DNA from 3 places in the Pseudoalteromonas sp. JC28 genome. Region 1 is predicted to be linked to each of the others. Evidence: predicted binding sites of a transcription regulator. Region 1 holds the regulator's gene; each other region holds the start of a gene.

The links. The regulator LexA, encoded in region 1, represses DNA repair genes until DNA is damaged. The targets are predictions, from matches to a motif close to TACTGTATNNNNATACAGTA.
Region 2: DS891_RS13010 (YebG family protein) is a predicted target of LexA. The motif match lies at 2,558-2,577, and genes of this name have one in related genera.
Region 3: DS891_RS22140 (SulA-like leucine-rich domain-containing protein) is a predicted target of LexA. The motif match lies at 3,350-3,369, and genes of this name have one in related genera.

Annotation. Positions count from the first base shown of each region.
Region 1 covers NZ_QOKX01000015.1:573-4,884, forward strand. Annotated here, with positions in the region: gene lexA (transcriptional repressor LexA) at 788-1,402, shown strand; gene coxB (cytochrome c oxidase subunit II) at 1,763-2,905, shown strand; gene ctaD (cytochrome c oxidase subunit I) at 2,905-4,312, shown strand, end outside.
Region 2 covers NZ_QOKX01000005.1:248,109-252,420, reverse strand. Annotated here, with positions in the region: gene DS891_RS13030 (amidohydrolase family protein) at 1-936, shown strand, start outside; gene dsbB (disulfide bond formation protein DsbB) at 1,135-1,644, shown strand; gene DS891_RS13020 (hypothetical protein) at 1,657-1,962, shown strand; gene DS891_RS13015 (helix-hairpin-helix domain-containing protein) at 2,014-2,322, opposite strand; gene DS891_RS13010 (YebG family protein) at 2,593-2,907, shown strand; gene DS891_RS13005 (amino acid aminotransferase) at 3,002-4,192, opposite strand.
Region 3 covers NZ_QOKX01000012.1:13,719-18,030, forward strand. Annotated here, with positions in the region: gene DS891_RS22125 (hypothetical protein) at 371-1,132, shown strand; gene DS891_RS22130 (NCS2 family permease) at 1,200-2,489, opposite strand; gene DS891_RS22135 (tetratricopeptide repeat protein) at 2,611-3,060, shown strand; gene DS891_RS22140 (SulA-like leucine-rich domain-containing protein) at 3,391-3,786, shown strand; gene DS891_RS22145 (YchJ family protein) at 3,832-4,293, shown strand.

The DNA of each region.
Region 1 (4,312 bases):
CTGCGAAGCGGTGCTTCGGTTTCTCGTCACCCAAACTCAGAAGTGAAACAAAACAGCCGAAGGGTCGGCCCCGGTCAATGATAGTGTGGGATTTCCCATGTGACTCTCTATTTAAAAAATGAGAACATCCTACTTCGTAGCGAGCCAGGGCCAAATAAGAGGTTGATGAAAAGCGTTCATCCATGAACTTCATCGACATTCGAACATCCATGTACATCAAAACCCGTTGCAGAGATGCGACGGGTTTTTTGCTGTTTGGGGTATAGAAAATCTCGCGAGGTAAACTCGCTCCTACCACAGTATAGGCACAGTGCAACATGGTGGGAGGTGGTTTACCCGCCGAGGGATTGCAATGAAATTCCGAAAAACCTCGCGAGGTAAACTCGCTCCTACCATAGTATAGGCACAGTGCAACATGGTGGGAGGTGGTTTACCCGCCGATGGCTTGCAATGAAGTTCCAGCAAAAAACCATGTACATCAAAACCCGTTGCAGTAATGCGAAGGGTTTTTTGCTGTTTGGGATATAGAAAACCTCGCGAGATGAACTCGCTCCTACCACAGTATCAGCACAGTGCAAAATGGTAGGAGGTGATTTATCAGCCCTAAAACTTAATAATCCTTATTTCGTAGAGTCGTAGGTTATGCTCTGAAGCTTCTTGTTTAATGCTGATCTAATTAATGCTATCAATAAATACACTTAAAATATGGCGAAGAAAGAAACATTTGCGATTTTTTTTGAGCTGTATATACTTACAGTAAATAAACCACTGTATGGAATACCAGTTAATGCGTCCTCTAACAAAACGACAAGAACAAATCTTTGAATTAATAAAAGTATTCATAAAAGATACAGGCATGCCTCCAACTCGTGCTGAAATAGCTGATGCTTTGGGTTTTAAGAGTGCAAATGCAGCGGAAGAGCACCTGAAAGCGCTTGCGAAAAAGGGAGTTATCGAAATGGTCCCAGGCGCAAGCCGAGGGATTCGACTTGTAGAGGATGAATCAGAACAACTTGGTTTGCCTATTATTGGTCGTGTTGCTGCTGGTGAGCCTATTTTGGCAGAGCAACATGTAGAAAGCCACTGTAATGTAGATGCTAGTTTTTTTAAACCTAATGCTGATTACCTTTTGAGAGTTAATGGTATGAGCATGAAGGATATTGGTATTATAGATGGTGACCTATTGGCTGTTCACAGAACTCAAGTGGCAGAAAATGGGCAAGTGATAGTTGCTCGTGTAGAAGAAGATGTGACTGTTAAACGCCTTGAAAAGAAAGGAAAGAAAGTTTTTTTACATGCTGAGAATGAAGAATTTAAAGCGATTGAAGTAGATCTAGAACATCAAAATTTCTCCATTGAAGGGTTAGCTGTCGGTGTTATCCGAAGTGCAGACTGGATGTAGTTTATGAGAGCGAGCGTAGCGTTAAATATAAAGTTGCGCTTGCTTTAACTATATTTTGTTTAGAAAGTAATAATTAACTTTTCTAACTGTGTGAAAGTTAGATAATTATAGTGACTTTAATCATTTAGTAATATTTTTAGTTTTCTGATCTTTATACACTATTTTTCATCATTCTTCGTTTTACTCCCTATAGTCCCCAGTTTTGATTCTAAAGTCGGTCTTCTCGAAAATCTTGCAATTTGTTTGTTTTTTGACTAATTGGTTAATAGTCGTGCAGTAAGTCTATGTACAAATAGACAATATGACAGTCATCCAATAATAACAAGAGACAACCACGAGTTGTCTTGAAGGAGACGTCAAATGAAAATTTGTCGATTAGTTGTAGCATTCATCGCGGTGCTAATCGCCATGCCCTCACTTGCTAACAGCGCTTACAATATGAGGCAAGGTGTTACAGACATTAGTCATCAAGTGTATGAGCTTCACATGACCATATTTCTAATATGTTGTGTCATTGGAGTGATTGTATTTGGGATTATGTTTTGGGCGCTTATAAAACACAGAAAGTCAAAAGGCGTTGTTGCGGCGCAATTTCATGAAAGCACCAAAGTGGAAATACTTTGGACTGCAATTCCCTTCCTGATACTCATTGGTATGGCAATACCAGCCACAAAAACGCTTATTGCTATGGAAGACACGAGTAAAGCTGATCTGACCATTAAGGTCACAGGCTCTCAGTGGAAATGGCACTATGAGTATATGGGGCATGATGTTGAGTTCTATTCTTTGCTCTCTACTTCGAAAGATGAAATTAGTGATCTTAAAGAAAAAAATGAAAATTACCTGCTTGAAGTTGATAAGCATTTAGTTATTCCTACCGATAGGAAAGTCCGCTTTTTGATGACCTCGGATGATGTCATCCATTCTTGGTGGGTGCCTGATTTTGCGGTGAAGAAGGATGCCAATCCGGGATTTATAAATGAGGCATGGGCAAAGGTAAACGATGAGGGAATTTATAGAGGTCAATGTGCTGAATTATGTGGCAAAGATCATGGCTTTATGCCAATCGTCGTCGAGGCCGTAAGTCCTGATAAATTTGATAGTTGGCTTAACGATGCTAAAGCTGAAAAAGCAAAAGCAGAGGCGGAGTCACAGGCAGTTGCGCAACAAACTCTTTCGAAAGAAGAGTTAATGGAGGTTGGGGAACAAACTTACATGGCTTATTGCGCAGCTTGCCATCAACCAACTGGGCTTGGGCTACCAGGAGTCTTCCCTGCAATGAAAGGAAGTAAAGTCGTCACTGGAGATATTAAAGCTCATATAGATATTCTACTTTTAGGTCGCCCAGGAACTGCGATGCAATCTTTCGCAAAGCAATTAACAATTAAGCAGATCGCGGGGGTGATCACCTATAAAAGAAATAGCTGGGGTAATGACACTGGCGATGTTATTCAGCCAAGCCAAATACAGCGTGAGATAGATGCACTAGAGGAGGGTAAGTAATGAGTGCCATCGTAGACGAACATTCACACCATACAGCTCCCAAAGGCTTAAAGCGCTGGCTGTTTACCACCAATCATAAAGACATTGGAACACTGTATTTATTGTTCTCACTAACCATGTTTTTAATTGGCGGTGCTATGGCGATGGTGATCCGAGCCGAGCTTTTCCAACCTGGGTTACAGCTTGTAGATCCGCATTTTTTTAATCAAATGACGACAGTGCATGGACTAATAATGGTATTTGGCGCAGTAATGCCCGCATTTACAGGTCTTGCCAACTGGATGATCCCAATGATGATTGGTGCTCCTGATATGGCGTTACCGAGAATGAATAACTGGAGTTTTTGGATACTACCCTTTGCATTTGCAATTTTACTGATGTCGTTATTTTTGGAAGGCGGCGGGCCTGCTTTCGGTTGGACTTTTTATGCGCCACTATCTACAACGTACAGCAATGACAATACTGCATTTTTTGTTTTTGCTGTTCATATAATGGGCATTAGCTCTATTATGGGTGCCATCAACGTTATCGTGACCATCGTCAATCTTAGAGCTCCAGGTATGACATGGATGAAGTTGCCTTTATTTGTCTGGACTTGGCTGATAACTGCATTTCTTTTGATTGCAGTTATGCCCGTACTCGCTGGCGCTGTGACTATGGTGCTGACCGACAAGTTCTTTGGAACGAGCTTTTTTGATGCAGCAGGTGGTGGTGATCCTGTTATGTTCCAGCATATATTCTGGTTTTTTGGTCATCCTGAAGTGTACATCATGATATTACCTGCCTTCGGCATAATCTCTACGATAGTACCGACATTTTCAAGAAAGAAACTGTTTGGCTATGCATCAATGGTTTATGCAACCGCTTCAATTGCACTGCTGTCGTTCGTCGTTTGGGCTCATCATATGTTTACAACGGGTATGCCTTTAGCTGGTGAGTTGTTTTTTATGTATGCAACTATGCTCATTTCAGTGCCTACTGGCGTTAAGGTTTTTAATTGGGTAGCTACAATGTGGCGAGGTGCTATTAGTTTTGAGGTGCCGATGCTTTTTGCTATTGCATTCATCGTACTTTTCACAATTGGTGGATTTTCCGGTTTGATGTTAGCGATTACTCCCGCCGATTTCCAATATCACGATACCTACTTCGTTGTCGCGCATTTCCATTACGTGTTAGTTACGGGAGCTGTGTTCTCAATAATGGCCGCCGCATATTATTGGTTACCAAAGTGGACGGGGCACATGTTTGATATCAAATTGGCTAAATTTCACTTTTGGCTCTCCTTGGTTAGTGTGAACGTATTGTTCTTCCCAATGCACTTTGTTGGTCTTGCTGGCATGCCAAGGCGGATCCCTGACTATGCTCTACAGTTCGCTGATTTCAACGCGATCATTAGTATCGGAGGGT
Region 2 (4,312 bases), on a different contig from region 1:
ACGCCATCTCAAGCACACGCTCACCAAGGAGCTCAGCCCTTGACGCGAATGAAATCTGACGGTGCAACTTGTGCCAAACTGTACTTTGAAGATGGCTTTGGAGAAAACAGTGCTATACCGCTTATTAACCAAGAAACTGCTAAACAATTAGTCGAGTCCGCAAACTCATTGAAGTTACCCGTAATGGCACATGCGAATGCCGTTGATATGCAACAACTTGCTGTAGATGCCAATATCAACGTTATGGCGCATGGACTTTGGAACTGGTTATCGCCAAATACAGCCCCTAGCGAAAGCGAACTGCCAACCAATGTAAAAGCTGTGCTGGATACCATCATCGAAAAAGGCATAGCATATCAAGCCACATTAAATGTGATGAATGCTCTGGCGAAAGTGACTGACAACACTTTTACCTTCTCCTCTGAATATCGTACCGTATTACCTCCGTTTCAAATTGCTTGGTATCAAAGTGAACCTGGTCGCTGGTTTTCTCGAGAAATGGGTCAAGGCTGGGGTGAAATAAGTAATCAACAAAAGGTCGCTAAACTTGAGCAAGTTTTCTCACAAGGGCAACGAGCACTAAATTATCTATATAAAAATGGCGCAACCTTGCTGCTTGGCTCAGATACGCCACCCGCACCAACTTATGTCTCGCAACCTGGCTTATCGACTTATCAAGAATTAACGATGATGGATCAAGCCGGAGTAGGCCTCGTTAGCTTGCTATCTGCTGCTACCATTAATAATGCGAAAGCATTTGCAATAGACAACCAGTACGGCAGTATCGCAGCTGGAAAAGTGGCAAATCTATTACTTTTAAATAGTAACCCTTTGCAGTCAGTCGCGGCTTACAACGATATTGAATACGTTATCTTACATGGCTCCGCCATTGAGCGTGCTACTTTTCATATCGATGCCCTCGAGAAAAGTGAATGAGTAAATACGTCAGAATAGAAATACTGATAATGTCGGTCTCAACTCTATTGACTTAATCAAGTGGTCTATTTTGATATTTTCGAACTTCTGCAGGTAACAAGAGTCGAAAAATCGTCGCAAAGATAGCACACACTGCGAAGTAAGGTTGCTCTAACGCGGCCAGATAAAGCATAATAAAACAAAAAGGGTTTCTCTATAATGAAGATTTCATCTTTTCATCTCTCTAGGCAATCTTGGGGATTGCTAGCACTATCCGCTGCTATTTTTGAAGCCGTTGCACTGTATTTCCAATACGGTATGGGTTTAGAGCCCTGTATTATGTGCATCTATCAGCGTTTTGCTATGTTGGGGTTATTAGCAGCTGGTTTAATCGGTATGATTTCTCCTCGCTCTTTCGCACTGCGTAGTCTGGCATTTGTTTCGTGGGGTGTAGGCAGTATTTGGGGTTATTTTATCGCCCGTGAACATATCAATATGCAAACCACAACGGATCCATTTGCTTTTACCTGTGACTTTGTACCAAACTTTCCTGCGTTTATGCCGCTGCATGAATGGCTGCCAAGCTTTTTTGCTGCAACGGGTGACTGCGGCAACATAGATTGGTCTTTTGCAGGATTATCTATGCCTGGATGGATGGAAATTATCTTTGCATTTTATAGTGTTGCATTTATTCTTTTCTTATTTTTCCACGTTACCAAAAGAACTTGAGATATCACATTCATGCATTTTAGGTTAAGCCAAATTGAGCAACTGAGAGCGTTTAAATTACGTGACAAGCAGATGATCTTACGTCTTGCACTTAGCCACCTTGATGCAAAAACAAAGGTCGTGTTAAGAATAGCCAAGTTGCTACTGCTCACACCGTTTTTTGCCTCATTGGTCGTATTTGAAGGCTGGCTGTTATTACCTGTCTTACTCGTGGCAGGATTAATTTATCCGCTACTGATCACACCACTGGAAATACAATTTGGCAAACCCAAGTTAGCTCAGGCAATCGCTGAGTTTAACGCCTCGAATAAGCCCTGATCTTCAATCTACCTGTGTGCGAGCAACTAAGCTCGCACACAATAACTACGACTAGACTCTAATTTTCCCCTCCAGTTTTGCCAATATTCCTTTCCCAATTCCTTTTACTTCCAGCAACTCCGTTGTTGTTTTAAAGCGCCCCATTTTCTTACGGTACTCTACGATGGCTTCAGCTTTACGAATACCAATCCCTGGTAAACTTGAAAGCGCCGAAGCGTCAGCGGAATTAATATCGAGTACAGCACTTTGCTGCTGTGTTTGAGAGACAGATTTTGCTTGATCCGTAGGTTTTGCGAGCACACTTGAACAGCTTAAACCTAGCGCCAATAAAATAGAAAGTATGGTGGGTTTATTGAACATATATACACTCCTTGTGCGTAAAAAGTATCCAAAGCTTACTGCATTTACCTCGGTGAGTGATTGCAGAAGCTTTTTAAATAAAGATTGGAATATTGACTTTGTCAAAAAACATTCATTCTTTCAAAAATCAAAATAAACATTAAGCTTTTGTTTTTAATGAATTTAATTAATTCTACTTCACTCAACAGCACTTGAAAAATTTTCAAAATAACTTGCTTAATCACTCGATTCGATTTACTGTATAAAAAAACAGTGACTAGGGGAATAACCATGGCCGTTATCATCAAATATGTTGTTGAAAGAAATGGAGTCGAGCGTATGACTTTCACGTCTAAAAAAGAAGCTGATGCTTATGATAAGATGCTAGATGTAGCTGAAGCATTGGAAGACATGCTAACGAAAGTTGACGTGCCGCTGAGTGAGCAACAAGTTGAATCCCTAGCGCTTGAAATTGCAAAACAAAAAGATGACTTTGTGTCTGTGTTAAAAGGTGGCAAAGTAGCACCAAAGGCCAATACCAAAAACAAAGCTGAAAACGAAAAAGCGTCAGATCCAGATAAAGTGACCAAAATTAAGCAAGCCTAAATGATAATAACCACTTACTTCAGTGGGTGGTTTAGGCTGAAAATAAAAAACCGCATGTTCTGCGGTTTTTTATTTTGTGCTGTGTAGCGTGGTATTATTTAATCACGCTTGCCACTGCGTCAGCAAAGTAGTCAATATTGTCTTTGCTTACGCCAGCTACGTTAACGCGGCTAGAGCCTACCATATAGATAGCATATTCAGTGCGTAGTCTGTCAATTTGCTCTTTATTAATACCCAAGAAAGAGAACATACCGTGCTGACGGTCGATGAACGAGAAGTCTTGCTCAACACCTTTTGCAGCTAGGCTTTCTTTGATCAACGTACGTAGACCATTGATACGACCGCGCATTTCGTCAAGTTCGTCATACCACATTTGCGTAAGTTCAGTACTGCTTAGAATGGTATTTACAATATCAGCACCGTGTGCTGGCGGCATTGAATAGATACTACGAACCACACTAAGTAATACTGAGTTTGAAACATCAGCAGTTGCACTGTCTTTTGCAATGATTGAACACGCACCGATACGCTCGCGGTATAAACCAAAGTTTTTAGAGCAAGATGAACAGATGATCATTTCATCAACTGTATCCGCAACCGTTCTAAGGCCTTGTGCATCTTCTTCAAGGCTAGTACCAAAGCCTTGGTATGCAATATCAATTAATGGCGTAAAGCCTTGCTCTTTTGCAAGTTCAGCAACCACTTTCCATTGCGCTTGATTTAAGTCCATACCACTTGGGTTATGACAACATGCATGAAGTAGTACTACATCACCTTTAGGTACTTGCTTCAGCGCATTGATCATCTCATCAAACAACAACCCTTTGTTTTCGTAGTCGTAGTAAGGATACTCTTTAACTGTTAGACCCGCTGCTTCAAATAGGCTGATGTGGTTTGCCCAAGTTGGAGTCGTAACCCAAACAGTTGCATTGGTGTTGCAACGTTTAATAAATTCGGCAGCAACACGTAATGCGCCAGTACCACCAGGTGCTTGCGCCGTACGTACGCGATTTGCCAATAATGTACTATGCTCTCCAAGTAACAGTGTTTCCATCTTTTGACAGAAGTCTAAATTACCAGCCAAACCAATATAAGATTTTGTCGTTTCGTTTTCTAAACGAAACGCTTCCGCTTTTTTAACCGCTTTAAGTACCGGCGTGTTTCCCTGCTCGTCCTTATAAACACCTACACCAAGGTCAATTTTGTTTGGGTTAGTGTCCTGTTTATAAGCGGCCATCAGGCCTAAAATAGGATCTGTTGGAAGTGGTTTTAGCTCTGAGAACATGGCTTATCTCTTTTATTTTAATTAATGCAAACTCGAGCGGCTGACGCCCGATTCCAGTAGACTTGATGGTAACATAGAGACTTGCATCTCAGTTACCATATTTATCTAGAATTTTATTCA
Region 3 (4,312 bases), on a different contig from region 1:
ATAGCAAAACCGCTTTTTGTTAGCGAGTTTAGTGCAAAGCGATAAAAACCGCCTGTTACGACCTTATGTAGGCTAGCACATTTGGTAAAAATGAGGTAGCCAAGAGGTACTAAATATCAGCATTTTCACTGACGCTCCGACAGTCATTTGGCCAAATAGCGGATATTGTGACACGCTTTTGCAAACTCACGAGCTAAATCTGGCGACTATCTTTCACTAAAACTAACCGCTCATTTAGGCATCGGCTATACTAAAAAATAATGAATTCTTTATCTTTTTTACAGGTTATTGTCGTAAACCTGTTCAGAATAGTACGAATTCATGTAAGATTAAAAAATTACACTGGTGGTTACATGAAAGAGATTTCAGTATGTTTGTTTCTATTATAATAATGTTGATTGTTGCACTTATCGTCATAGCAGTTTGGGTAAGCGCTATCCAGCAACATAAAGAGAAACAAGAAGCGGAGAGACGCAAAGAACTTGCTAAGCAAAAACGCGTAATAGAAGAAGCGGAAGACGTCATCATGAATGGCAGCAATATTCCGATGTCTGAAGTCATGATCCGTATTATTCAGCGCCGCGTGCACGATGCTTTAGCCGCAATGGTGGAGTTGTCTCCGACTTCGAAAGAATTAAAAAGTCGCTTACACGAGTCGCAAGAGCGCTTAAATACTCAGCCTGAAAAAGCAGCTGACTCAGACTCGATAGCACTTCCAGACAACGACAAACAAATTATCGCATTAGTTCAAGGCATAAAGAAATTACGCCAACTACTACGCTCAGAGCATAGTAAAGGTAAAGTAGACACTCAACTGTTCGTTAATGAAGACCGTAGGCTGGAGCGCTTTCAGCTTAAAATCAATGTTGAAAGCCAGATAAAACGAGGGCTTTCAGCGAGAACCGCAAACATGGTCGGTTCAGCAAGACAATACTTTGAAAAAGCTTACGCTACAATTTGCGCCGTCTCATACAATGATGACTATGTAAAAGAGAAAAAAGCACAGCTCGAAGGTTATTTAGAAGAGATCAGCAGTGAACTTAGAGCGTCTAACGCATCAGCGGTGAAAAAGAAAGCAGAGCAAGAACAAGACGACTTGGACGTCCTGTTTGCACCGAAGAAGAAGTGGTAACACCATAATTTACGTAAAAGGCTGGTCTCCCAGCCTTTTTTATTACAAAGAGAGTAAACCCACTTGCTTAACCAAAAGCAAACTTTAAGATAAAAAGTAGGGTCAGTACCCAAACGCTGATACTGATTTCATTTGCTTTGTTACACGCCAATTTAACTGCCGTATAAGAAATAAAACCCAAAGCAATACCATGTGCGATTGAAAACGTAAGCGGTGTCATCAGTAACACAACACTGACCGGAATAGCATCGCTCATTTCATCCCAATTAATCAACTTTAGGTTTTGTAGCATTAATACCGACACATACAGTATCGCGCCTGCCGTCGCATATGCAGGAACCATCTGTGCCAATGGCGCAAAGAACATCATGAGTAAGAAACAGATCCCCACGACCACGGCCGTCAGTCCTGTGCGACCACCGACAGATACACCCGACACTGATTCAATGTATGAAGTCGTCGTTGAAGTACCGAGCACTGAGCCTGCAATCGTCGCAGTGCTGTCAGCTGACAGTGCCCTACCCAACCTTGGCATGCGACCATGTTCGTCAGATAATCCGGCCTTTTGAGTCACCGCAACCAATGTGCCACTGGTATCAAATAAATCGACAAATAAAAATGCAAACACCACGCTAAGCATGGAAAGCTCAAAAATTCCGCTCAAATCCAACTGCATATAGGTCGGCGCGATGCTTGGGGGAATATCAACAACCCCGTGATAATCTACAAGCCCAAGCCCCCACGCAATACCCGTTACCATTAAAATGCTGATAAGCACGCCACTTTTGACTTCACGGTACATAAGCGCCGCAATCACAAAAAAGCTCGCAATAGCTAATAGCGGGCCGGGAGAAGTGATATCACCAAGTTGTACTAATGTCGCATCGCTTGCGATAACAATTTTCGCGTTCTTTAGCGCGATTAACGCTAAGAATGCGCCAATACCTGCCGCGATCGCACGCTTTAGCACGATAGGTATGGCTTGGATCACCCACTCGCGAACTTTGAATACGCTCAAAAATAGAAATAAACAGCCCGACATAAATACCGCGCCTAATGCACTTTGCCATGTATAGCCCATGCCAAGCACAACACCATAGGTAAAAAAGGCGTTTAAGCCCATTCCAGGCGCAAGCGCTAACGGATAGTTTGCCCATAGCCCCATAATAAAACAGCCGATTGCGGCTGCGATACAAGTTGCTACAAAAGCAGCGCCGTGATCCATGCCAGCTTCTGCTAGCATTGCAGGGTTTACGAAAACGATGTAAACCATAGTAACGAATGTCGTCAAGCCAGCAATCACCTCAGTTCTTACATTGGTGTGCATAGCTTGCAGTGAAAATAACCGCTCGAGCATAACTAAAATTACAAATTTAAGGAACAAGTGGTTGGATTTTAACACGAATCACTTTAAAACTCGGACAAAATAGTTAAAATTCAGCTACACTCTGCTTATCAACATTATTGCGAATAAAGATATGGATCAAAATAGCACCGACAACTCAGCAAACCATGACTTAGAACAGCAGCTGCTGAATGTGCTTGAATTTGTAACGTCGCCATTAAAAGCGGACGCAAAATTCCCAGATCTTCACGACAATACCCAAGCTTTGAAAAAAGGCCTCTATTACCTAAAAGAAAAATCTTTTCCGCTTGCGGCAAAATGGCTAAGACTGGCGGCGATGTCTGGTGATTTGAAGGCACAGTTCTTTTTAGGTTTGTTGTTTATGAAAGGTCAAGGAGTGCCACCCAGCCCCTTTCATGCAGCCGCTTGGTTAAGTTTGGCCAGCAGCCAAGGGCACAAAGGCGCCGAACAGGTACTACTAGATGTACGCCGCTTCCTTACAACTAAGCGCTTTAGAGATGCACAGTGCTATGCTGCAACACTTTACGAGCAAATTCATCAACTACAGCATATTAGCCAGTAAATTAAATTTGACTCTCCAAAAAAACGTAGGCTAGGCGTAGCTAAGCCTCTCTTAAGTAAACGTACGCTTTCCCTCTGCGACGATCAAAATGATACAGTAGGAAAACTACTGTATCGCAGCTGAGAAAACTTCCTTGCTTTACTCATACTGAACTTTCGTCAATTAAGCTCTCATTTCAAAAAAATCACAACCACTTGTTTTATATTGAAAATTTAAACTAAATAAAAATTAAGCTTGAATATTGATTAAAAAGCTAGCAATTTTCCTTGCATTCACACACTGTATAAACTACTGTATACACATACTGTATAGATAACCAGTGAGACAATTATGTTACACAGCAATGCACTTCTACAGCCAAACAATTCAACTTATTACACACTTAACGAAATCAATAATGTGATAGTTGAAGATGAGATCGTCGCTAGCTTAGAGTTACTTAAAGTTTTACATAAATGTCAGCATAAACAAGGCTGGACGCTACTCGTTGCACCCGATAATGTACCAAACAAGTCACTACTAGAAAGCGCTTCAGTTGATGCAAGTAAGTTGCTCGTCATTAGGCAAAAGCACATATACGACCTTGAGTATGTACTTAAAAGTGCTATCAGCAATGGTAATTTCGCTGCAGTGGTGATTTGGACTGATATTGCATCAGTGCAAACTATCAACAAAATGGAACTGCCGGTATCTGACGTTGCGATCCACTGTTTTCAAAGCGCTTAACAAGCTACAATAACAGGATATAAATTTGTTAAAACTGAAGTTTTTATGTCTTGTTATTGCAATTCATCCCTTCCCTATTCGCAATGTTGTGAGCCGTACCTTAAGGGACAAAAATTCGCAGAACGTCCACAAATACTAATGCGCTCTCGCTATACTGCATACTGCTTAAAAGATGCAAAGTATATTCATGACACCTACGCCCAGGCTAAACAAGCACAAAACAATATCGACGATATTGCTGCATTTGCTAATTATGCACACTTTATAAAATTGGAAGTGCTAGAAGAAGTAGCAGAAGCTACTCAGGGGGTTGTTGAGTTTAAGGCGCACTATATCGCAGAAAACACACACTATATACTCCATGAGCGGTCAAATTTTATTACCGAAGCAGGCAGATGGTATTACTTAGATGGTGAATTGTACGATACGCCTACAACCAAGATAGGCAGAAATGACCTCTGTCCGTGCGGCAGTGATAAAAAGTATAAAAAGTGCCACGGTAGCTAAAATAGTCTGAACTAGAGAT